3 regions of the Pseudomonas sp. FG43 genome follow, and region 2 is predicted to be linked to each of the others. Evidence: predicted binding sites of a transcription regulator. Region 2 holds the regulator's gene; each other region holds the start of a gene.
The links. The regulator sigma-54, encoded in region 2, starts transcription at its own class of promoters, with help from an activator protein. The targets are predictions, from matches to a motif close to ANTGGCATNNANNTTGCTNT.

Region 1 (7,436 bases), on a different contig from region 2:
GGAACTGCTCGGCCATGCCGACATCAAGACCACACAAATCTATACCCACCTGGACTTTCAACATCTGGCCAGCGTGTACGACAGCGCCCACCCCCGCGCCAGACGCAAAGGATCTGCCGATGATTAAGCTCATTACTTTCGATCTCGATGACACGTTATGGGACACGGCCCCGGCCATCGCCAGTGCCGAAACGGTACTGCGCAACTGGCTGGGCGAGCATGCGCCCAGGCTCGGACCATTGCCGATCGAACACTTGTGGGAAATCCGCTCACGCCTGGTCGAAGCCGAGCCGACCCTCAAGCACCGCATCAGCGCCCTGAGACGACGGGTACTGTTTCATGCCCTGCAAGACGCAGGATACGGCTCCTGCGAAGCACAGGACCTGGCCGAAAAGAGTTTTGAAGTGTTCCTGCATGCCCGGCATCAGGTGCAGATATTCCCAGAGGTGCAACCGACCCTGGAAATCCTCGCCAAGACCTTCACCCTGGGCGTCATTACCAACGGCAATGCCGATGTGCGTCGCCTGGGTCTGGCGGACTACTTCACCTTCGCGCTATGCGCCGAAGACCTGGGCATCGGCAAACCCGATCCCGCGCCGTTTCTGGAAGCGCTCAAACGTGGCAACAGCGACGCCAGCAACGCCGTCCATATCGGCGACCACCCCAGCGACGATATAGAAGGCGCGCAGCGCGCCGGCATGCGAGCCATCTGGTACAACCCGCAAGGCAAGACCTGGGAAGCCGACAGACTGCCCGATGCAGAGATTGACAACCTGAACCAGTTGCCCGAGATCCTGAAACGACTGTAGCGAATTCATTCGCTCCTACAAAACCATCGCCCAAGAAAAAGCCCGCAGCGACAGCGGGCTTTTTCTCATACAGTCATTGCCCCCTTAGATAGGGCGGCTACCGTATTTGTTGTCTGGCTTCTTGGGCGGATCGGCGACCACATTGGCCTCCACTTCCTGCACCTTGCCACCACGAGCGAGGAATTCTTCCATCGCACGGGCCAGAGCATCACGCTCTTTGTTCTTGGCTTCTACGCTGGGCAGCTCATCGACCGAAACAGCAGCCTTGGACTTGCCCTTGGCAGGTGTAGCCGAGACTTCAGCACCATCATCAGAGTCGGCAGCGTCGTCTTCAGGAGCAGCAGCAAGCTCCTCGCCGTCTTCCTCACCTTCCAGATCGTCTACCAGATCGTCGTTATCGTTGTCGTCGTCGCTCATGTTCTACCTCATGACTTGCGAAAGCAGATTAGTTATAGCCCAACAGCCTCAAAAATCGAAGGCTGTCGGAAAAAATTCAACAACCACTGAAAACAGTAGTCATGTCCATTCACCCTGAAGGGTTGCAAGAACATTGCGAGCACCGCCAACCTCTCGATGCTCACCCAAATAAACACCTTGCCAGGTGCCCAACGCCAATCGCCCAGCCGTTACCGGTAAAACCAACTGGCAGCCTAACAAACTGGCCTTGAAATGCGCCGGCAAATCGTCAGGACCTTCGTCGTTATGTTCATATCCGTCAGTACCCTCTGGGACCAGACGGCTGAAAAAGCGCTCGAAATCACGACGTACCGCCGGGTCGGCATTCTCGTTGACGGTCAACGAGGCCGAGGTATGTTGCAGCCACAAATGCAGCAATCCGACTCGACAACCACGCAGCTCAGGCAAGCCTGCCAGTATCTCGTCCGTCACCAGATGAAACCCGCGAGGCCTTGCCCGGAGGGTGATTCTGGATTGATGCCACATACCGTTCTCCGCACGTTCGGCGCGCATTCTAACTCGACTGAGAAAAAAGCAAAGCGCGCAATAAACAAGCCGCTCCCGCAAGTTAACGATCATCTCTGTGGCAACGTTACAACCATTGCACCGATATGCCCGAATCATTGACAGCAGCACAGACAATGGAATCTGGAATACTCATATGGTTCACAAAACACGGATAAAAAAAATGCCCGGAGACCGGGCATTTCTTTCTGCAGCTACGGCTAATTACAAGTTGTAGCCACGCTCATTGTGTTGCGCAAGGTCCAGACCCACAGACTCTTCTTCATCGGTAACACGCAGACCAATCACAACGTCCAGCACCTTGAGGATGATGAAGGTCACGATCGCGGTGTAAACCACGGTGAAGGCTACGCCTTTGAACTGAATCCAGACTTGAGCGCCGATGTCGGTCACAGTACCGAAACCGCCCAGTGCAGGAGCCGCGAACACACCGGTCAGGATCGCACCGACGATACCGCCGACACCGTGAACGCCGAATGCATCCAGGGAGTCATCGTAGCCCAGCTTGCGTTTCAGGCTGGTGGCGCAGAAGAAGCAGATCACGCCAGACGCCAGACCGATGATCAGGGCACCCATCGGGCCTGCGGTACCGGCAGCCGGAGTGATGGCAACCAGACCGGCAACCACGCCCGAAGCGATACCCAGGGCGCTTGGCTTGCCGTGAGTCAGCCACTCGGCGAACATCCAGCCCAGAGCAGCAGCAGCGGTAGCGATCTGGGTAACCAGCATGGCCATACCGGCAGTGCCGTTTGCAGCAGCAGCGGAACCGGCGTTGAAACCGAACCAACCGATCCACAGCATGGCTGCGCCGATCAGGGTGTAACCCAGGTTGTGCGGAGCCATCGGAGTGGTCGGGAAACCTTTACGCTTGCCCAGTACCAGACAGGCAACCAGACCAGCCACACCAGCGTTGATGTGAACGACGGTGCCGCCTGCGAAGTCCAGAACGCCCCAGTCCCACATCAGGCCACCGACACCACCCCAGACCATGTGGGCGATTGGTGCGTAGACCAGAGTGAACCAGATACCCATGAAGATCAGCATCGCGGAGAACTTCATGCGTTCTGCGAAAGCACCGACAATCAGGGCCGGAGTGATGATGGCGAAGGTCATCTGGAAGGTGACGAACACTGCTTCAGGGAACAGGGCCGCAGAACCGGTGATGCTGGAAGGCGTGATGCCCGCCAGGAACGCCTTGCCCAGACCGCCGAAGAAGGAGTTGAAGTTGACGACGCCAGCTTCCATACCAGTAGTGTCGAACGCAAGGCTGTAGCCGTAAACGACCCACAGGATGCTGATCAGACCAGTGATAGCGAAGCACTGCATCATCACGGAAAGAATGTTTTTGGAGCGGACCATGCCGCCGTAGAACAAGGCAAGACCCGGAATGGTCATGAACAGTACCAGAGCGGTAGCTGTCAGCATCCAGGCTGTGTCACCTGAGTTGAGAACAGGGGCTGCCACTTCGTCTGCCGCCATGGCAAGGCCAGGGGTTACGAGGGACAACAGGGCTCCTAGCCCTGCGAATTGACGCAGAGTCATATTGTTTACTCCTGGGGCGTGGGGTTTGGCGGCTTAAATGGCGTCGGTATCGGTTTCGCCGGTACGGATGCGTATAGCCTGTTCCAGATTCACAACAAAAATTTTGCCGTCCCCGATCTTGCCGGTGTTGGCAGCCTTGGTGATGGCCTCGATGACACGATCCAGATCCTTGTCATCGATAGCGACGTCGATCTTCACTTTTGGAAGGAAGTCGACTACGTATTCAGCACCGCGATACAGCTCGGTGTGTCCCTTTTGGCGACCGAAACCTTTTACCTCGGTAACAGTGATGCCCTGCACGCCGATTTCGGACAGCGACTCGCGCACGTCGTCCAACTTGAACGGCTTGATGATGGCAGTGACTAGCTTCATGAAAACTTTCTCCCGAATTGGTGGACTTGCCCCAGGAAAACAAACCCGACTCAAGTCTAAGCGCAGTGCCTGGCTTTGTAACGTGTCGGCCGCCGGTTAAAGGCCAGACCAACTCCAGAAAACCGCTTCTGACGAAACACATCCCCGCTCCGCCTGCCGCACTGCATTCGTCACAGCGACTGCATCAGTGCATGGGTCACAAGCCATTAAGCAGAAAGCTTGCCATCTCCTGAATATTCATCAAATACAGGGCCTTGAGCACTTTTTCAGCCGTGAAAACCCTATCGACCACCGAACAACGCACAACTACAGTGCACTCGTGCACGCCACGACGCTCAATAACTGTGCATCGCCAATGCACTGAAAATGACTATAGACGCTGCGTGCTACACTGCCGCCCATCTGATTCAGGAAAAACATCATGCTCGCGCCCAAAGCTTTCCTCGACGCCCTGAGCGGCCACGCCTCCCGCCTGTTCAACGGCGAAACCCCACTGCCACGCAACGAATTCGAGACCCAGTTCAAGGCCCTGCTGCAAAGCGGCTTCAGCAAACTGGATCTGGTCAGCCGCGAAGAGTTCGACAGCCAGATGGCCGTCCTTGCCCGCACGCGGGCTCGCCTTGAGGCGCTGGAGGCCAAGGTGGCGCAGATGGAAGAAAAGATCGGGGCCAGCGGCCGGGACGACTGACGTCTGGAGCGATAAGAAGGGATGCATGGCAACGTTTCAATTTCACGATGACCTTGACGGCGCCAAGGCTCATTCAGCGACCCTGGCGCTGCACAGGCTGGAATTCGGGCATCGTGGCTTCCTTCCCCAGCCAGACGACCTGACGGGAACGGTCACATTTATTCGCTATGGCAATAAGTGCTACGCCATCACCGCCAAGCATGTAGTGGATTATCTTGCTCATCAGGCAGCCGAGAGCTATCAACCCGTTCGTTACTTCTGCCCGGTAAACAAGGGGCTGACGATCAGGGGCCCATTTATATCTGCGCCGCTGGACTTCGCGAATAATCAGCCCGATGTCGCTATAACTCCAATCATCGAAGCTTATGTCCTGAGTATCGGTAAACGGCCATTCGTGATCCAGGAACATGATCCTGTCTGGCCCCTGCCTTACGCCATGGCAACAGGATTCCCGACTGCCGAAAAAAGGGATGTTCCAGACAAGTCAGGCAGCACCAACCTGAGCATGGGTTTTGTAAGAGCCATCGCAGAAGGCAATGGCGCTGATGGCAAGCATCACAGCGTTACCTTTTACAGCGATCTCGACGCACTACCTCCCATTACAAAGCTGAGTGGCATGAGCGGAGGGCCGGTGTTCTGGTCGGACACCGAGCGTTATGGCCTCGTCGGCTTTGTAAAAGAAGCACTGGAACAGGATGGCGGAGAAGTGACCAGCGACACACCCAAGGTCCACTTCGTGGTGCAAAGAGCCGATAGCTTCATTCTGCGTGAATGGATTGATCACGTAGAACGAAACTGGCCTCGTGAAAGAGAAAAGCAGGATGCCCAGGAAGCCCTTTTTTTCAAGGAAACAGAAGAGAAGAGCCAGCGTGACCTGCAAGAGTTTCTCAGGCGTTCACGCCTGAATATCGCCTATCGCGAATGGCGCGCCAGACTGAAACCGGGTGATCGATCGCCACGCAAAAGAAACTACGAGCAATACTTTCCCGATTGGTTTTGAAAGTCAGAGCAAGGGATTGATCAAAGCTATCCGGCAAAACCCACCACCTGAATAAAAACAGCCCAACCGCCGAGCAGAATCCAGAAAACTGCAAAAATCCAGGGCGTACGCATCGAAAAGAGCAGCGCCTTGCGATACCCCTTGTGCGTCGATTCATGTTCATTGAACAGCGGCGATTCGTCATACGCTATTCCCATGATAGGCTCACTGCGCAGCAACTCGCTTTGCTTGTAATGCCAATGATCGATGATGTCATAAGCCGCACGAATCCCCGGCCAGGCATTCAACGAACTCAACGCCCCCAACAACGCCAGAAACGGCGGCACAAACATCGTGAACAGCTTGCCCCACTCCGGATTGAGGTTTGCCATACAAGAAGCGAAAGCGATCACCAGAAAGGATTGCGCGGTCAGATAGGCATCCGTTCGGTTGGCCAGAATGGTGGTTTCGTACTGGATCTCCTTTCGGTAGAAATCCAGACGGTCCTTCGGGGAGCCGAACATCTTGGCATCGTGTTCGGTGGCGTTGGAGGTTGTGTCTGTGGTTTGGGAAGTCAGAATTCTTGGCAAGAGCGGTGGTCTCCATGCGGGTTGCCTTGAATGGAGAGTGACCTGTGTGGGGGGTGGGTGTTCAGAAGAATTTACGGGGGGAGTAAATGCTATCGTGATTACACGGCTTCTACCGCGCGCCGGGCTCAGCACATGCAGAGGATCTTCTGCTGGCGTGGTCCAGAAATGGAACCGACCGCTGTCAATCTCATCTATGATTGTGCGATTGCCTTTTAAGGGCGGATGATTGGCGTGATGAGGCAAAGCTATACAGATGTATTTGCAATAGTTTTGCCAAAAATCAGTTGGAGATGGAGTTCGATGAAAATCATCCCTACAATAAGGGCGTTTTTTGGATTTCTCAATATCAAAATGATATCATTAATTCCAAAATGTCACTCTGACTACGCTCATTGAGGAGCGTCAGCCGAATTATTCAAAGGAAGGATCATAGAATGTGGTTCAAGATGCTACTTAGGGCTTTGCTCCCTACCTTTGCCCCCATACCCGAGAAGCGCTCTATTGAAGCAGATGCTGTCGTGGCGCATAAAATTGTTCGTTCCTATGCTCGGGGCAATGTGAATCTGCAGCGCGGCCGATACATGACGGCAGACAAACTCGAAGCTCGCAAGCGCCAGCTCGCTCTCCATTCGTTCTGAGAAAGCTTACATCGTGACAAACTTGTCCCTTCCTGATGTGCAGGAGTTGGATCAGCGCGCACACGCCCATGAATTGGTGCGCCTATTCCAACTCGCCGAGAACAAGATCAAGCTGGTCGAAAACCTCAATGGCGAGCTGTCCATTCCCGCGATAAATGAGCTGCGCTACGCTGGCTATCACATGGCCCAGTATTTGGCAGGAACCGGGGAAGCTCCTGAAACGCAGCTAAGCAAAGCTGAAAATCACTGTAAACGAGCCATCTATGATGCCGTAGAAGCGGGGATCATCAACCAATTAGAGCTGATCAAGAAATTCCAAAATGACTTCGCAGGTGTAGCCATCAAGGATGTCATTCCGCACTACTCGGACCTCCGTAAACGAATCAAAGCTGCGCAGAAGCTGCTCTCTAAATCCAAGGAAGAAAAGCAGAAACGAGCTGACTACTATGAAGAATGCTCAGCGCACCTCGAAAATCTTCGCATTACGTACGAGGAGCTTGAAGACAACCGCGATGATCTAGTAAGGCAGTTGACCAAGACCAATCGAGAGGTGCGTAACTATTTCATGATGGGAGCTACGCTGCTCGTCTGCACTGTGGCCATGATCTACGCAATGCTGGGTTACCATAAACCATTAGCCGAGCCGACTATTGCACTGCAACACCCCCCAGCGCCGGCTGAGGTAGCAAAGCCATAGAACCGCTACGTGTAGAATGACAGGTTTTGGGCGAGCCTAAGCGTGGAGCGTTGACGCTTGCTCAATTACCACTCATGAAAAACACGCCCAGGAAAACCTACTCCCCCGACACAAACAGTAGAAGTTCCCTTCTAGCCCCC
Region 2 (7,436 bases):
ACTTGCCTGCGACGCCCACGAACTTGGCGGCAGCTCGGGCATGCAGGCCCAGTTTGTTGATGATGGTGATTTGACGAGCGGGCATCGCAGTGAAAATCCTTTCAGCTTAGGTCGCGGTGGCGGACCTGAACGTTCTTGAGTGATTGTTGCAGCACCTGACCCAGACGTTCTGTCAGGTAGACGGAGCGGTGATGCCCGCCTGTGCAGCCAATGGCAATGGTGACGTATGAGCGGTTGCTGGCAGCGAAGCGAGGCAGCCATTTGTTGAGGTAGGAAAAAATGTCCTGGAACATCTCCTCGACATCAGGCTGTGCTGCCAGGTATTCGACAACGGGAGCGTCAAGGCCGGAGTAGTCGCGTAGTTCCGGCTTCCAGTATGGATTGGGCAGGCAGCGAACATCGAACACCAAGTCCGCATCTACAGGCATGCCACGCTTGAAGCCAAACGATTCGATCAGGAAGGCGGTACCGGCCTCGGGCCTGTTCAGCAGGCGAAGCTTGATGGTATCGCGCAGTTGATAGAGGTTCAGGTGTGTGGTGTTGATCTTGAGGTCGGCCAGATCGATGATCGGCCCCAGCAACGTCGTTTCGTCGTGTATGGCCTCGGCCAATGAGCGATTGGCTGTGCTCAGGGGGTGACGACGGCGTGTTTCGGAGAACCGCTTGAGCAAGGTCGCTTCGTCGGCATCCAGATAAAGAATGTCGCACTGGATATTGCGTGCACGAACCTCGGCGAGCATTTGCGGGAAGCGCGTCAAGTGGCTCGGGAGGTTGCGTGCATCAATGGACACCGCCAGCAGCGGTTCGGCCAGTTCGGTGTTTATCAGGGCGCGTTCGGCCAGTTCAGGCAGCAGGCCGGCAGGGAGGTTGTCAACGCAATAGAAACCGTTGTCCTCCAGTACATCCAGAGCTGTGCTCTTGCCGGAGCCTGAGCGACCACTGACGACGATCATGCGCATGATCAGTTACCGTTCTGTACGTCCAGCACCACTTTATAAAGCGTTTCACCGCTTTCGGCACTGCGTAGGCGGTCACGTACTTCTGTGCGGTCAAGCATACTGGCTATCTGGCGCAGCAGCTCCAGGTGTTCATCGGTAGCAGCTTCCGGGACGAGCAGGACGAATAGCAGGTCTACCGGGGCGCCATCGATGGCGTCGAAATCGATGGGGGATTCCAGGCGCATAACAGCGCTGACAGGCGTTTCACAGCCTGCAAGGCGGCAATGGGGGATGGCAATGCCGTTGCCGAAACCGGTAGATCCCAGTTTTTCGCGGGCAACAAGGCTTTCAAACACACTTTGCTGATCCATGCTCGGTACTTCACGACCGATCAGGTTGGCAATTTGTTCGAGTACACGTTTTTTACTGCCGCCCGACACGTTCACGCATGAACGGCCGGGGGTCAGGATATTTTCAAGTCGGATCATTGGGATGAGTGTCAGCGAGCTGTCGCACCTTTAAGGATGTTCTGCTGCTTCTCCTTATGCTTGAGCAATTGTCTGTCGAGCTTATCAGTGAGAAGGTCGATTGCCGCGTACATGTCGTCATGTTCGGCGTTGGCTACGACCTCTCCACCATGGATGTGCAGAGTGGCTTCGATTTTCTGTTTCAGCTTCTCGACAGCCAGCGTGACCTGCACATTAGTAATCTTGTCAAAATGCCCTTCGAGCTTCTTGAGCTTGAGCTCAACGTATTCACGAAGGGGCTTGGTCACTTCCAGTTGGTGTCCACTGATATTGACTTGCATACAGCTTTCTCCTTTGCCAGTGCATAAAGAGGCAGGTGTTGAGTCCTGCCGCTGGAACGCTGTGGCTCTGCCTGCATCACATCAGTCGCTTGCGTTCACTCGAAGGTGCAATCCCCAGTGATTCGCGGTACTTGGCAACTGTGCGACGGGCTACTTGAATGCCTTGTGCCTCCAGTAAACCAGCGATCTTGCTATCACTCAACGGCTTTTTCTGATTTTCGGCAGCAACCAGTTTTTTAATGATTGCGCGGATAGCTGTCGAAGAGCATTCGCCGCCTTCGGAGGTGCTTACGTGGCTGGAAAAGAAGTATTTCAGCTCGTAAATGCCCCGTGGGGTGTGCATGAACTTCTGAGTGGTCACGCGGGAAATCGTCGACTCGTGCATGCCTACCGCTTCGGCGATGTCATGCAGGACGAGCGGTTTCATGGCCTCATCGCCGTATTCGAGAAAACCGCGCTGGTGCTCGACGATCTGGGTGGCAACCTTCATCAGTGTTTCGTTGCGGCTTTGCAGGCTCTTGATGAACCAGCGTGCTTCCTGCAACTGGTTGCGCATGAAGGTGTTGTCGGCGCTGGTGTCGGCACGGCGCACGAATCCGGCGTACTGAGGGTTGACGCGCAGGCGCGGTACCGACTCCTGATTCAGCTCTACCAGCCAGCGCTCGTTGTCCTTGCGTACGATCACGTCGGGCACGACGTATTCGGCTTCTGTGGACTCGATCTGGGAGCCGGGGCGAGGATTAAGGCTCTGGACCAGTTCGATGACCTGGCGCAGTTCGTCTTCCTTGAGCTTCATGCGGCGCATGAGCTGCGTATAGTCGCGGCTGCCCAGCAGATCGATGTAGTCGGTTACCAGGCGCTGGGCTTCTGCCAGCCAGCGGGTTTTTACCGGCAACTGACGCAGTTGCAGCAACAGGCATTCGCTCAGGTTGCGAGCGCCGATACCAGCGGGTTCAAATTGCTGAATGCGGTGCAGAACGGCTTCGATTTCGTCGAGTTCGATATCCAGCTCGGGGTCGAAGGCTTCGACTATCTCTTCGAGGGTTTCGTCGAGATAACCCTGGTTATTGATGCAGTCGATCAGGGTGACGGCAATCAGCCGGTCCTTGTCGGACATCGGCGCGACATTCAATTGCCATAGCAGGTGGCTTTGCAGGCTTTCGCCAGCGGATGTACGGGTGGTGAAGTCCCATTCATCGTCATCGTTGCTGGGCAGGCTGCTGGCGCTGGTCTGATAGACATCTTCCCAGGCGGTGTCGACAGGTAATTCGTTTGGAATGCGTTCGTTCCACTCGCCGTCTTCCAGGTTATCCACAGTCGGTGCGGTTTCCTGGTAGCTGGGTTCCTGAACGTCTGTATTGGGCTTTTGCTCGATGTTGTCAGCCAGAGGGTCGGAGTTGTCGAAGTCGTCGCCTTCTTCCTGACGTTCCAGCATAGGGTTGGATTCCAGTGCTTCCTGAATCTCTTGCTGGAGGTCCAGGGTCGATAACTGGAGCAAGCGGATAGCCTGTTGCAGCTGCGGCGTCATCGTCAGCTGCTGGCCCATTCTCAAGACTAGCGATGGTTTCATGGCAGGGGCTAAACACCTTATTCGCCGGCGCACATGCGCCATCCACTACAGGGCGCCGAAGCGCCAGCTTAAGCAAGTTATATGCCTGAATCTGAAGTGTTTGCCTAGAGCATCATGACAAAAAATGCATTGTCAACAGGATGTCCAGGCAAAGCTCGCATCAAAAGAGCTCACACAGGGTCGACTACAGGCGGAACTCGTGGCCGAGGTAGACTTCTTTCACCAACTGGTTGGCCAGAATGGTTTGCGAGTCGCCTTCGGCAATCAGTTGTCCATCGTTGACGATGTAAGCGGTTTCGCAGATATCCAGGGTTTCGCGGACGTTGTGATCGGTGATCAGCACGCCGATGCCCTTGGCTTTCAGGTGATGAATGATCTGTTTGATATCGCCCACCGAGATGGGGTCAACGCCTGCGAAAGGCTCATCGAGCAGGATGAACTTGGGGGCGGTGGCCAGTGCGCGGGCAATTTCCACGCGGCGACGTTCGCCACCCGAAAGGCTCATGCCCAGGTTGTCGCGGATATGGGTGATGTGGAATTCCTGAAGCAGGCTTTCCAGCTCCTTGCGACGTGCAGCGCCGTCGAGTTCCTTGCGGGTTTCAAGGATGGCCATGATGTTGTCGGCCACGGACAGCTTGCGGAAGATCGAGGCTTCCTGTGGCAGGTAGCCAATACCGGCACGGGCGCGCCCGTGCATCGGCTGGTGGCTGACATCGAGGTCGTCGATCAGGACGCGGCCCTGATCGGCCTGTACCAGGCCGACAATCATGTAGAAGCAGGTCGTCTTGCCTGCACCGTTAGGGCCGAGCAAGCCTACGATCTGACCGCTGTCGATGGACAGGCTGACATCGCGTACGACCTGACGACTCTTGTAGCTTTTAGCCAGGTGCTGGGCTTTAAGCGTCGCCATTTACTGGGCCTTCTGCTGTTCGGTTTTCTTTTTGGGCTGGATGACCATGTCGATCCGCGGGCGTGGCGCAGTCACTTTGGAGCCGCCATTGGCGCGGCCGGCAGTGACGATCTGCTTCACAGTGTCGTAGACGATCTTCTCGCCTTCGGAGGTGTTGCCGTCATTGATGACCTTGGCCTTGTCGATCAGCACGATGCGGTCTTGTGCCGCGTAATACTGGATGGTCACGCCATAAGCCTGCACGATCGGCTTGTCTACCGAGGGTTTCTGCTCGTAATAGGCAAGGTTGCCGACGGAGGTGAATACGTCGACTTCGCCTTGGGCATTACGAGTGATGGTCACGGTGTTGCCGGTGATCTTCATCGAACCCTGAGTGATGATGACGTTACCTTTGTAGGTGGCAACGCCTTTCTTGTCATCGAGCTGCGCGTCGTCAGACTGGATGTGGATAGGCTGATCGCGGTCGGTTGGCAGGGACCAGGCGCTCGGGCTTCCCAGTGCTGCGCCCAGGCCGAGCAAAAAAGGAAGAGTTTTAACGAGACTCATACTGTCCTCTTACGTTGGACAGCAGGTCCATCCTGCCGTCGTTCAAATACGCTTTCATTCCCTTGGCTGTCGTTACACCGCCAGCGGCGTCGATTCTAACGATTTGCTCGGTCTGCGCATATTGCTTCTGTGGGAATACGGTCATACGGCTACTGGTAATGATAGTCGTACGTTGTTTTTCGTCGGTGCGTGCAACACGTACCGAATCGATCAGTTCGACCTCTGTGCCGCCAGGCGAAACTTCGCCGCGTTCACTCTGGACGTGCCACGGGAACAGGGTGCCGCGGTACATATGCAGATCGGGCTTGGTCAGCAGGGTCACATCCGTGGCCTTGACGTGTTCGACCTTGTCTGCGGTCATGTCGTATTGCATCTTGCCGTCGGGCAGGTACTGCACGCTATGGGCATTGATGGCGTAATAGTCGATAGCGGTGTCGTCTTTTGTGGCGACAGGCTGATCCATGAAGCTTTCCGGGCTTATGTTCCAGTAGCCCGCTGCGGCAAGCAGCAGCGCCAGCACCCCGAAAAGCAGAAACGTACGAACTTTCTTGTTGAACATAAAAAATGGCTTCTATAAGGAGGCGGATTGGGCTGCTTCGAGGCTGCCCTGTTCGCGACTGACATGCCGGATCAATGGCAAGTCTGGCAGATCGTCGGCCGGATAGGTGACTTGTTCATGCTCATGGCCCGGATTCGGGGCTTTCGCAAACAGGGTGGCGGCCATTACATGACACCCGCACGCAGGAGATCCTGCAGGTTGAACGCACCTACCGGGTGGTCGTTGGCGTCGACGACGATCAGGGCGCTGATCTTGTGATCCTCCATGATCTTCAGGGCTTCGGCTGCAAGCATGTCTGGGCGGGCCGTCTTGCCGTGAATCGTCATGACTTCATCAATAGTGGTTTCGCGAATATCGATCGGACGATCCAGCGTGCGGCGCAGGTCGCCGTCGGTGAAGATCCCGGCCAGCTTGCCGTCGGCGTCGACGATTGCGGTCATGCCCAGGCCCTTGCGGGTCATTTCAAGCAGTGCATCGCGTAGCGGGGTGCCGCGCTGTACCTTGGGCAGGGTGTCGCCGGTATGCATGACGTTCTCGACTTTCAGCAGCAGGCGTCGACCCAATGCACCTCCAGGGTGCGAGAACGCAAAGTCTTCGGCGGTAAAGCCACGGGCTTCAAGCAGGGCAACTGCCAGAGCATCGCCCATCACGAGAGCGGCGGTTGTCGATGACGTTGGCGCCAGGTTCAGCGGACAGGCTTCGTGTTCCACCTGAACGTTGAGGTTGACGTCGGCGGCCTTGGCCATGACTGAGTTCGGGTTGCCGGTCACGCTGATCATCTGGATGCCCAGGCGCTTGATCAGTGGCAACAGCGTGACGATTTCGTTGGTCGTGCCGGAGTTGGACAGAGCCAGAATGATGTCGTCACGGGTAATCATGCCCATGTCGCCATGGCTGGCTTCGGCTGGATGCACGAAATACGAGGTCGTGCCGGTGCTTGCCAGGGTGGCGGCGATCTTTCTGCCGATGTGCCCGGACTTGCCCATGCCGACCACTACGACACGTCCCTTGCTGGCCAGAATCATTTCGCACGCGCGCACGAAATCGCCATCGAGATGGCCAAGCAAGCCTTGTATGGCTTCCATTTCGAGGCGGATGGTTCGTTGCGCGGATTGAGTCAGGTCGCTGGATCGGCTCATATCTTGAATTAGTCGGCTTGCTGAAAGGCGGCGATTATAGCGGTAATGTACGATTCCCTCACGTCTGATCGTCATGGAGTTGTATTCGGGGCGGCTTGTTCAGCTTTTCAGGTTTATTGCAAGGGCTGTCCTGAGGTTTATTTCAACATGCAAAGGGTGTCTGCAAGGTGCGTCAGGGTATCTAACAAACAGGTTCTCTTCTTGGGTGGCGTGCTGCTGCGGTGATATAGTTCGCGGCTTGTTCGGCTGGCCCGCACTGTCTGTCTCTCGTCAGAGCACGACAGGAGAAGGGAGAGGCTGTATCGCAAGGAGTTTAGATGAGCGCCGATGACGCCTACGCGGTCGATTTGAAAGGTGTGTCCTTCAAACGCGGCACGCGCAGCATATTCAGTAATGTCGATATCCGTATTCCCAGAGGGAAGGTCACCGGGATCATGGGGCCTTCCGGCTGTGGCAAGACTACCTTGCTGCGTCTGATGGGTGCGCAGTTGCGCCCAAGTGCAGGCGAGGTCTGGGTCAATGGCCAGAACCTGCCCGAGCTGTCACGCAGCGATCTGTTCGATGCGCGCAAGAACATGGGCGTCCTGTTTCAGAGCGGCGCGTTGTTCACCGATCTGGATGTGTTCGAGAACGTTGCATTTCCCTTGCGCGTTCACACCGAGTTACCGGAAGAGATGATCCGCGACATTGTCCTGCTCAAATTGCAGGCAGTAGGTTTGCGTGGGGCTCTGGAGCTGATGCCTGACGAATTGTCCGGCGGCATGAAGCGCCGTGTGGCGCTTGCCCGTGCAATCGCTCTCGACCCGCAGATTCTCATGTACGACGAACCCTTTGTCGGGCAGGACCCGATAGCCATGGGGGTGCTGGTTCGTCTGATCCGTTTGCTCAACGATGCGCTGGGGATAACCAGCATCGTGGTGTCTCATGATCTTTCAGAGACGGCAAGTATCGCGGATTACCTGTACG
Region 3 (7,436 bases), on a different contig from region 2:
CACAGCAGCGGGAGCCGCAGTGGCGCGAATCCCTTTCGCGTCTTGGTTTGCATGCGCTGGTGCGTTTCGACAGCGTGGCACCGCCTGAAGATGGCGAGCGTCGGCTTTATGAAAGCCTGGCGCTGATGATGGAAAGCGCCCGCCCGCAACTGGAGCGGCTGATCGAGGATCAACAGGCCCAACGCAAAGCACGGCGGCATAGCGCAGCGCGGCTGATTGCAGAAATGCTGATCGATTGTGCGGCCTGTCGGCGTAGCGTGGAAACCGATGCGCAGCAGGAACAGAACGCCATCAATGAACTGCGCAAGACCATTCGCCAACGCGAGCAGCGTTGCGTCGAAGCACTGCTCAAACTGTATGCCTTTCGTGTGCAGGACGCTTCGGCAGCCGACTTGCCGTTGCTGGATGGTCGTTGGGGTGATGACCTGTTCAACCCCGAAACCCTCAAGCAACTGGGTGTACGGGTGGGTGGTGGCGTGGCGGCAGGTGCAGCAGCCGGAGCGGGTGTCGATCTGCTGGTCGGCGGAATCACTCTGGGTGCAGCGGCGCTGGTCGGCGCCATTGCCGGTGGCGCGCTGCAAACGGCGCGCAGTTACGGAGGACGACTGCTTGGCAAACTCAAGGGGCAGCGGGAACTGACGGTGGACGACGCCGTGCTGCGCCTGCTGGCTCTCAGGCAACAACACCTTTTGCAGGCGCTGGACGTGAGAGGTCATGCAGCCATGGACAGCATCGAACTGAGCGAGCCGCAGGACAAGGCCTGGCGTGAGGGCAAGCTCCCCGACGCGGTACACAAGGCACGCGCGCACCCGCAGTGGTCATCGCTCAATCCTGGCGCGAAATTGAGTCAAGCCGAGCGACAGGAGCAGATCGAGAACCTGGCAAACTCGCGAATCGTGTAGAGCCCGTCGCGGCCAAGGCCCCTCCCACAAACCAGTGAAGGGGCACCGACAGTCGCTTCACTCATTTTTGCCTACGCTAAACCCGCAAGCCCCGGTATGATCGCGCGCCCGATACACCCGGAAGCCTGAAAAGAAATGAAATCCACCTTGATCGCAGCCGCAGAGATCGATCGTCTCGATACCTGGGCCAAGTATTCCAGCCACATGTGCGGAGGCTGCATTTCCAGCTGCTGCACCTTGCCGGTAGAAGTGAAGATCAAGGATCTGATCCGTATCGGCATCGTTGACGAGTTCGAGAAAGACGAACCAGCCAAGAACATCGCCAAGCGTCTGCAGAAGGAAGGGATTGTCGAGCGCTTCAACCAGAAGTCCGGGATCTTCACCTTGCAGCGCATGAGCAACAACGACTGCCTGTATCTGGATCGCAAGAGCCGCCTGTGTACCATCTATGAAAAGCGCCCGGACACCTGCCGCAACCATCCGAAGATCGGTCCGCGCCCCGGATATTGCGCATACAAGCCAAAGGCCGTCGAGCGTCAGAACAGCGGCGCACTGAACTCGAACTCAGGTCGGGTGCCGCTGAAGTTCTGATCAACAGCTTTCGTAGAAGCGAATTCATTCGCGAATGAATTCGCTTCCAGCGCCAGACACCAGGCATAAAAAAACGCCCCCGGCCTTTCGACCGGGGGCGTTTTTCATTCAGCCGGGCTGGTTATCAAGCCTTGGCTTTCTTGGCAGCGCGGGTACGCTCGCTTTCGTCGAGGATCTTCTTGCGAAGACGGATCGACTTCGGCGTCACTTCGCACAGCTCGTCGTCCTGGATGAATTCCAGAGCCTGTTCCAGAGTGAACTTGACAGGTGGAACCAGAGCGATGGTTTCGTCTTTACCCGAAGCACGCATGTTGTCGAGCTTCTTGCCTTTGGTTGGGTTGACGCCCAGGTCGTTGTCACGGCTGTTCAGACCAACGATCTGACCGTTGTAGATCTCCTGACCGTGCTCAACGAACAGCTTGCCGCGCGCTTGCAGGGTTTCCAGGGAGTAGGTCAGAGCCTTGCCGGTTTCAACCGAAACCAGAACGCCGTTCTGACGGCCGGACATGTCGCCGGACTTCATCACGTCGTAACGGTCGAAGATCGAGGTCAGGATGCCTGCACCGGAGGTCAGGGTCAGGAACTCGTTACGGAAACCGATCAGGCCACGAGCCGGGATGTTGTACTCAAGGCGAACACGGCCTTTGCCATCCGGAACCATGTTGGTCAGGTCGCCTTTACGCAGACCCATTTGCTCCATGATCGCGCCTTGTGCATCTTCCGGCAGGTCGATGGTGACGTTTTCGTACGGTTCGTGTTTCACGCCGTCAACCAGACGGATGATCACTTCCGGACGACCTACGGCCATTTCAAAGCCTTCGCGACGCATGGTTTCGATCAGAACCGAGAGGTGCAGCTCACCACGGCCGGAAACCTTGAACTTGTCAGCCGAGTCGCCTTCTTCAACGCGCAGTGCAACGTTGTACAGCAGCTCTTTGTCCAGACGTTCCTTGATGTTACGGCTGGTGACGAACTTGCCTTCTTTACCGCAGAAAGGCGAGTCGTTGACCTGGAAGGTCATGGCAACAGTTGGCTCGTCGACGGTCAGCGGCTTCATTGCCTCTACTGCAGTCGGGTCGCACAGGGTATCGGAGATGAACAGCTCGTCGAAACCGCTGATGCAGACGATGTCGCCGGCAGCTGCTTCTTCAACGTCGATGCGGTGCAGACCGTGGTGACCCATCAGTTTCAGGATACGGCCGTTGCGCTTCTTGCCATCGGTGTCGATAGCAACAACCGGAGTGTTCGGCTTGACGCGACCACGAGCGATACGGCCAACACCGATAACACCCAGGAAGCTGTTGTAGTCCAGAGCGGAGATCTGCATCTGGAACGGACCATCGCGGTCAACCGACGGCGCAGGTACGTTGTCGACGATCGACTGGTACAGCGGGGTCATGTCTTCAGCCATTTCGGTGTGGTCCAGACCGGCAATACCGTTCAGGGCCGAGGCGTAGACGACTTTGAAGTCCAGCTGTTCTTCGGTGGCACCCAGGTTGTCGAACAGGTCGAAGATCTGGTCCAGAACCCAGTCAGGACGCGCGCCTGGACGGTCAACCTTGTTGATGACCACGATTGGACGCAGGCCGGCTTCGAAAGCCTTCTTGGTCACGAAACGGGTTTGCGGCATAGGGCCGTCTTGAGCGTCAACCAGCAGCAGAACGGAGTCGACCATCGACATCACGCGCTCTACTTCACCACCGAAGTCGGCGTGGCCAGGGGTGTCCACGATGTTGATGTGGTAGCCATTCCAGTTGATCGCGGTGTTCTTCGCGAGAATGGTAATACCGCGCTCTTTCTCCTGGTCGTTGGAGTCCATGACGCGCTCGTCGTTGAGCTCGTTACGCTCCAGAGTGCCGGACTGACGCAGAAGTTTGTCTACCAGGGTAGTTTTGCCATGGTCAACGTGAGCAATGATGGCGATGTTACGTAGATTTTCGATCACTTGTGTATCTCGATCAGAGGATTCGGTGAGCTGACTGTTGTCAGGCAGCAATTAACATTGAGTCGGCAAAAGCCGTTACGGCTTGACGACTGGTGTCGGGGGGCCGGTGACGCAAGCCACAGGCAAACAGCCCCGGGCACTTAGCTCGGTCGATAAACGCGCACATTGGCATGCCCCTCACTGAGCAGATGGTGAGCATGCAGGCGACTCATGACGCCTTTGTCGCAATACAACAGGTACTGGCGCGTGTTATCCAGTTCCTTGAAGCGGCTGTTCAATGCATAGAACGGCAGCGTCTGTATTTCTATGCCCGGCACTTCCAGCGGCAGGTCTTCCTGGGCATCCGGGTGACGGATGTCGATGATGACCTGGCTGGCCAGCGCCTGGCTGACTTCCTCTATTTCGACATTCTGGCTCAGATCGTCGATCACCCGATCGATGGTCACCAGCCTGGCACGCTCGAGCGCTCGCTCGAGAACAGCCATGTCGAACTGCTTCTCTTCGTACTCAACGCGGTTACGCTTGGCGTTGGTCTTGGGGTTGACCGAAATCACCCCGCAATATTCAGGCATGTGCCGGGCGAATTCGGCAGTGCCGATTTCAGTCGCCAGATCGACGATGTCCTGCTTGTGGCTGGCAATCAGTGGCCGCAGCACCAGTTTGTCGGTAGCCGAATCGATGACCGAAAGATTGGGCAGCGTCTGGCTGGACACCTGCGAAATCGCTTCGCCGGTCACCAGCACATCGATTTCGAGACGGTCGGCAACAGATGAGGCAGCGCGTAACATCATACGCTTCAAAACTACACCCATATGACTGTTATCGACTTTCTGCAGAATTTCTCCCAGAACTTCCTCGAAAGGCACGCTGACAAACAGCACTCGCTGGGAACTGCCGTACTTCTTCCAGATGAAATGGGCGACTTCCATCACACCCAGCTCATGAGCGCGGCCACCCAGATTAAAGAAGCAGAAGTGTGCCATGAGGCCACGACGCATGATCTGGTAAGCCGCAACGGTCGAGTCGAAACCGCCCGACATGAGGACCAGGGTCTGCTCCAGCGCGCCCAGCGGATAACCGCCCATGCCCTGATGCTGGTCATGAATGACAAACAGACGCTGGTCGCGGATTTCCATACGCACGACGAGTTCGGGCTTTCGCAGCTCGATACCGGCAGCGCCGCACTGCTGGCGCAACTTGCTGCCGACGTATTTTTCGACGTCCATGGAGCTGAAATCATGCCGCCCTGCACGCTTGCAGCGCACCGAAAACATCTTGCCGGGCAGCAGGTCGCCGTAATGCGTCCTGCATCTGGCAACGATGTCATCCAGATCACCCAGCGGATACTCGGCAACCTGCAGGAAATTGGCGATACCCGGCATGCAGCTCAGGCGCTCGGTGATGCCCTGCAGGACTTTGGGATCGGTCAGCCTTGTTTCGACCTCAAGATTGTCCCATACGCCACCCACGACAATGTCCGCGTCCAGTTCCCGGAGCACGGTACGAATGTTCTTGGCCAGCTGGCGGATGAACTTCTTGCGCACCGGCGGGCTTTTGATGGTGATTTCGGGAAAAACTTTAACGATTAGCTTCATGGAAACGGTACGTGAGGTGCCGGCCGAAAAAGGGGGGCGCGGATTATAGCGGAAATTGCTCAAGGTTTAACCAGTTATCGTACTACCAATCATCGTCGCACCAAAAAAGCACGCCAATGCATTTTAAAGCCCCATAAAGGTGCGTCATTTTGCCGATAAATCCGTTTTTGACTCCGAAAAGGCTCTGTTTGGGGCGAAAAACCCAACTCGGGGCACTGGCATGCAAATTGCTCCCTTGTGAGGCAGGTTGCCTTGGCAGAGTATCTGCGCCGGCATCACCCAAATTTAAGGGGCCATAACCATAACCAGGCCCTAGCCACCCGGAGGACACCATGTCGAAGTCGGTTCAACTCATCAAAGATCATGACGTTAAATGGATTGATCTGCGCTTCACTGACACCAAAGGCAAGCAGCAACACGTCACGATGCCTGCTCGCGACGCGCTGGACGACGACTTCTTCGAAGTCGGCAAGATGTTCGACGGTTCCTCCATCGAAGGCTGGAAAGGCATCGAAGCTTCCGACATGATCCTGCTGCCGGACGACGACTCCGCCGTGCTGGACCCGTTCACCGAAGAGCCGACCCTGATCCTGGTCTGCGACATCATCGAACCTTCGACCATGCAAGGCTACGATCGCGACCCACGCGCCATCGCTCACCGGGCAGAGGAATACCTGAAGACTACCGGTATCGGTGACACCGTATTCGTCGGTCCGGAGCCTGAGTTCTTCATCTTCGACTCGGTCAAATACAAGTCCGACATCTCCGGCTCCATGTTCAAGATCTTCTCCGAGCAAGGCTCGTGGATGACTGACCAGGACGTGGAAGGCGGCAACAAAGGCCACCGTCCAGGTATCAAAGGCGGCTACTTCCCGGTTCCACCGGTCGACCACGACCACGAAATCCGCACCGCAATGTGCAACGCTCTGGAAGAAATGGGCCAGATCGTCGAAGTTCACCACCACGAAGTGGCAACTGCCGGCCAGAACGAAATCGGCGTCAAGTTCAACACCCTGGTGAAGAAAGCTGACGAAGTTCAAACCCTGAAATACGTTGTTCACAACGTAGCCGATGCCTATGGCCGCACTGCGACCTTCATGCCGAAGCCTCTGTACGGCGACAACGGTTCGGGCATGCACGTTCACCTGTCCATCGCCAAAGATGGCAAGAACACCTTCGCTGGCGAAGGCTATGCCGGCCTGTCCGACACCGCTCTGTACTTCATCGGCGGTATCATCAAGCACGGTAAGGCTCTGAACGGCTTCACCAACCCGTCGACCAACTCCTACAAGCGTCTGGTCCCAGGTTTCGAAGCTCCGGTAATGCTGGCCTACTCGGCTCGCAACCGTTCCGCTTCGATCCGTATTCCTTACGTCTCCAGCCCACGCGGCCGTCGTATCGAAGCCCGCTTCCCGGATCCAGCAGCCAACCCGTACCTGGCATTCGCTGCACTGTTGATGGCTGGCCTGGACGGCATCCAGAACAAGATCCACCCTGGCGATGCAGCTGACAAGAACCTGTATGATCTGCCACCTGAAGAGGCGAAAGAGATCCCACAAGTTTGCGGCAGCCTGAAAGAAGCCCTGGAAGAGCTGGACAAAGGTCGTGCGTTCCTGACCAAAGGCGGCGTTTTCAGCGACGACTTCATCGACGCTTACATCGACCTGAAAAGCGAAGAAGAAATCAAGGTACGTACTTTCGTACACCCACTGGAATACGAGCTGTACTACAGCTGCTAATCCAGTTGCGCCAGCATTGATGGCGTAAATGAGGCCTCCTTCGGGAGGCCTTTTTCATTCCCGCGCTTTTTTACTGACATGTAGTAAATACTTAGCACCTTGCTGCCCGAGCTTTTTGGAATCCTTGCGTTTCGCCTTGAAATCTATCAATCGCAAAACCGGGGGTCTCCATGAACATCAAAATCCTGCTGGTCGTCGCCAGCTTGTTATTGGGCAACATGGCTTTCGCTGACAAAAGCATGCAGGGCACAAACCAACCCACATCCCGGGCATTGCTCGAAGCCACCCAGTCATGGGACGGAACGCTCTATAAGGCTTATCCCGAGGGCCAGCCGGAACTGAGCATTCTCAAAATCACCATCCCGGCGAACAGCACGCTGAAATGGCACCAGCACCCCGTTCCAAACGCAGCCTATGTCCTTTCCGGCGAACTCACGGTCGAAGCAAAGGAGGGAGGCAAGTCCATTCATATCAAAGCAGGTGACACCCTGGCCGAAATGGTGGATATCATTCACCGTGGCAAGACCGGCAATACACCGGTCGAACTCGTTGTGTTCTATGCTGGAGCCGCTGGAACACCGTTATCCCGGTAAAACGGCCATGCCTCGTATTGTCACTGGAGCCTTCATGCGTCTTTGCCTTGTCTGCCTGTTGCTGATGATCA

Region 1: glnK (P-II family nitrogen regulator) is a predicted target of sigma-54. The motif match lies at 3,912-3,931, and genes of this name have one in related genera.
Region 3: glnA (glutamate--ammonia ligase) is a predicted target of sigma-54. The motif match lies at 5,248-5,267, and genes of this name have one in related genera.

Annotation. Positions count from the first base shown of each region.
Region 1 covers NZ_JBMDJL010000021.1:30,026-37,461, reverse strand. The annotation lists gene xerC (tyrosine recombinase XerC) at 1-127, shown strand, start outside; gene ACODS3_RS21350 (HAD family hydrolase) at 120-809, shown strand; gene sutA (transcriptional regulator SutA) at 894-1,226, opposite strand; gene ACODS3_RS21340 (secondary thiamine-phosphate synthase enzyme YjbQ) at 1,326-1,751, opposite strand; gene ACODS3_RS21335 (ammonium transporter) at 1,995-3,332, opposite strand; gene glnK (P-II family nitrogen regulator) at 3,366-3,704, opposite strand; gene ACODS3_RS21325 (accessory factor UbiK family protein) at 4,126-4,392, shown strand; gene ACODS3_RS21320 (hypothetical protein) at 4,418-5,392, shown strand; gene ACODS3_RS21315 (hypothetical protein) at 5,419-5,961, opposite strand; gene ACODS3_RS21310 (hypothetical protein) at 6,396-6,599, shown strand; gene ACODS3_RS21305 (hypothetical protein) at 6,622-7,296, shown strand.
Region 2 covers NZ_JBMDJL010000001.1:187,443-194,878, reverse strand. The annotation lists gene ACODS3_RS00905 (HPr family phosphocarrier protein) at 1-85, opposite strand, end outside; gene rapZ (RNase adapter RapZ) at 102-959, opposite strand; gene ptsN (PTS IIA-like nitrogen regulatory protein PtsN) at 962-1,426, opposite strand; gene hpf (ribosome hibernation-promoting factor, HPF/YfiA family) at 1,438-1,746, opposite strand; gene ACODS3_RS00885 (RNA polymerase factor sigma-54) at 1,823-3,316, opposite strand; gene lptB (LPS export ABC transporter ATP-binding protein) at 3,501-4,226, opposite strand; gene lptA (lipopolysaccharide transport periplasmic protein LptA) at 4,227-4,772, opposite strand; gene lptC (LPS export ABC transporter periplasmic protein LptC) at 4,759-5,331, opposite strand; gene ACODS3_RS00865 (hypothetical protein) at 5,344-5,496, opposite strand; gene ACODS3_RS00860 (KpsF/GutQ family sugar-phosphate isomerase) at 5,496-6,470, opposite strand; gene ACODS3_RS00855 (ATP-binding cassette domain-containing protein) at 6,788-7,436, shown strand, end outside.
Region 3 covers NZ_JBMDJL010000003.1:144,311-151,746, forward strand. The annotation lists gene ACODS3_RS05740 (GTPase/DUF3482 domain-containing protein) at 1-902, shown strand, start outside; gene ACODS3_RS05745 (YkgJ family cysteine cluster protein) at 1,038-1,493, shown strand; gene typA (translational GTPase TypA) at 1,618-3,438, opposite strand; gene thiI (tRNA uracil 4-sulfurtransferase ThiI) at 3,579-5,033, opposite strand; gene glnA (glutamate--ammonia ligase) at 5,366-6,772, shown strand; gene ACODS3_RS05765 (cupin domain-containing protein) at 6,943-7,365, shown strand; gene ACODS3_RS05770 (DUF4124 domain-containing protein) at 7,400-7,436, shown strand, end outside.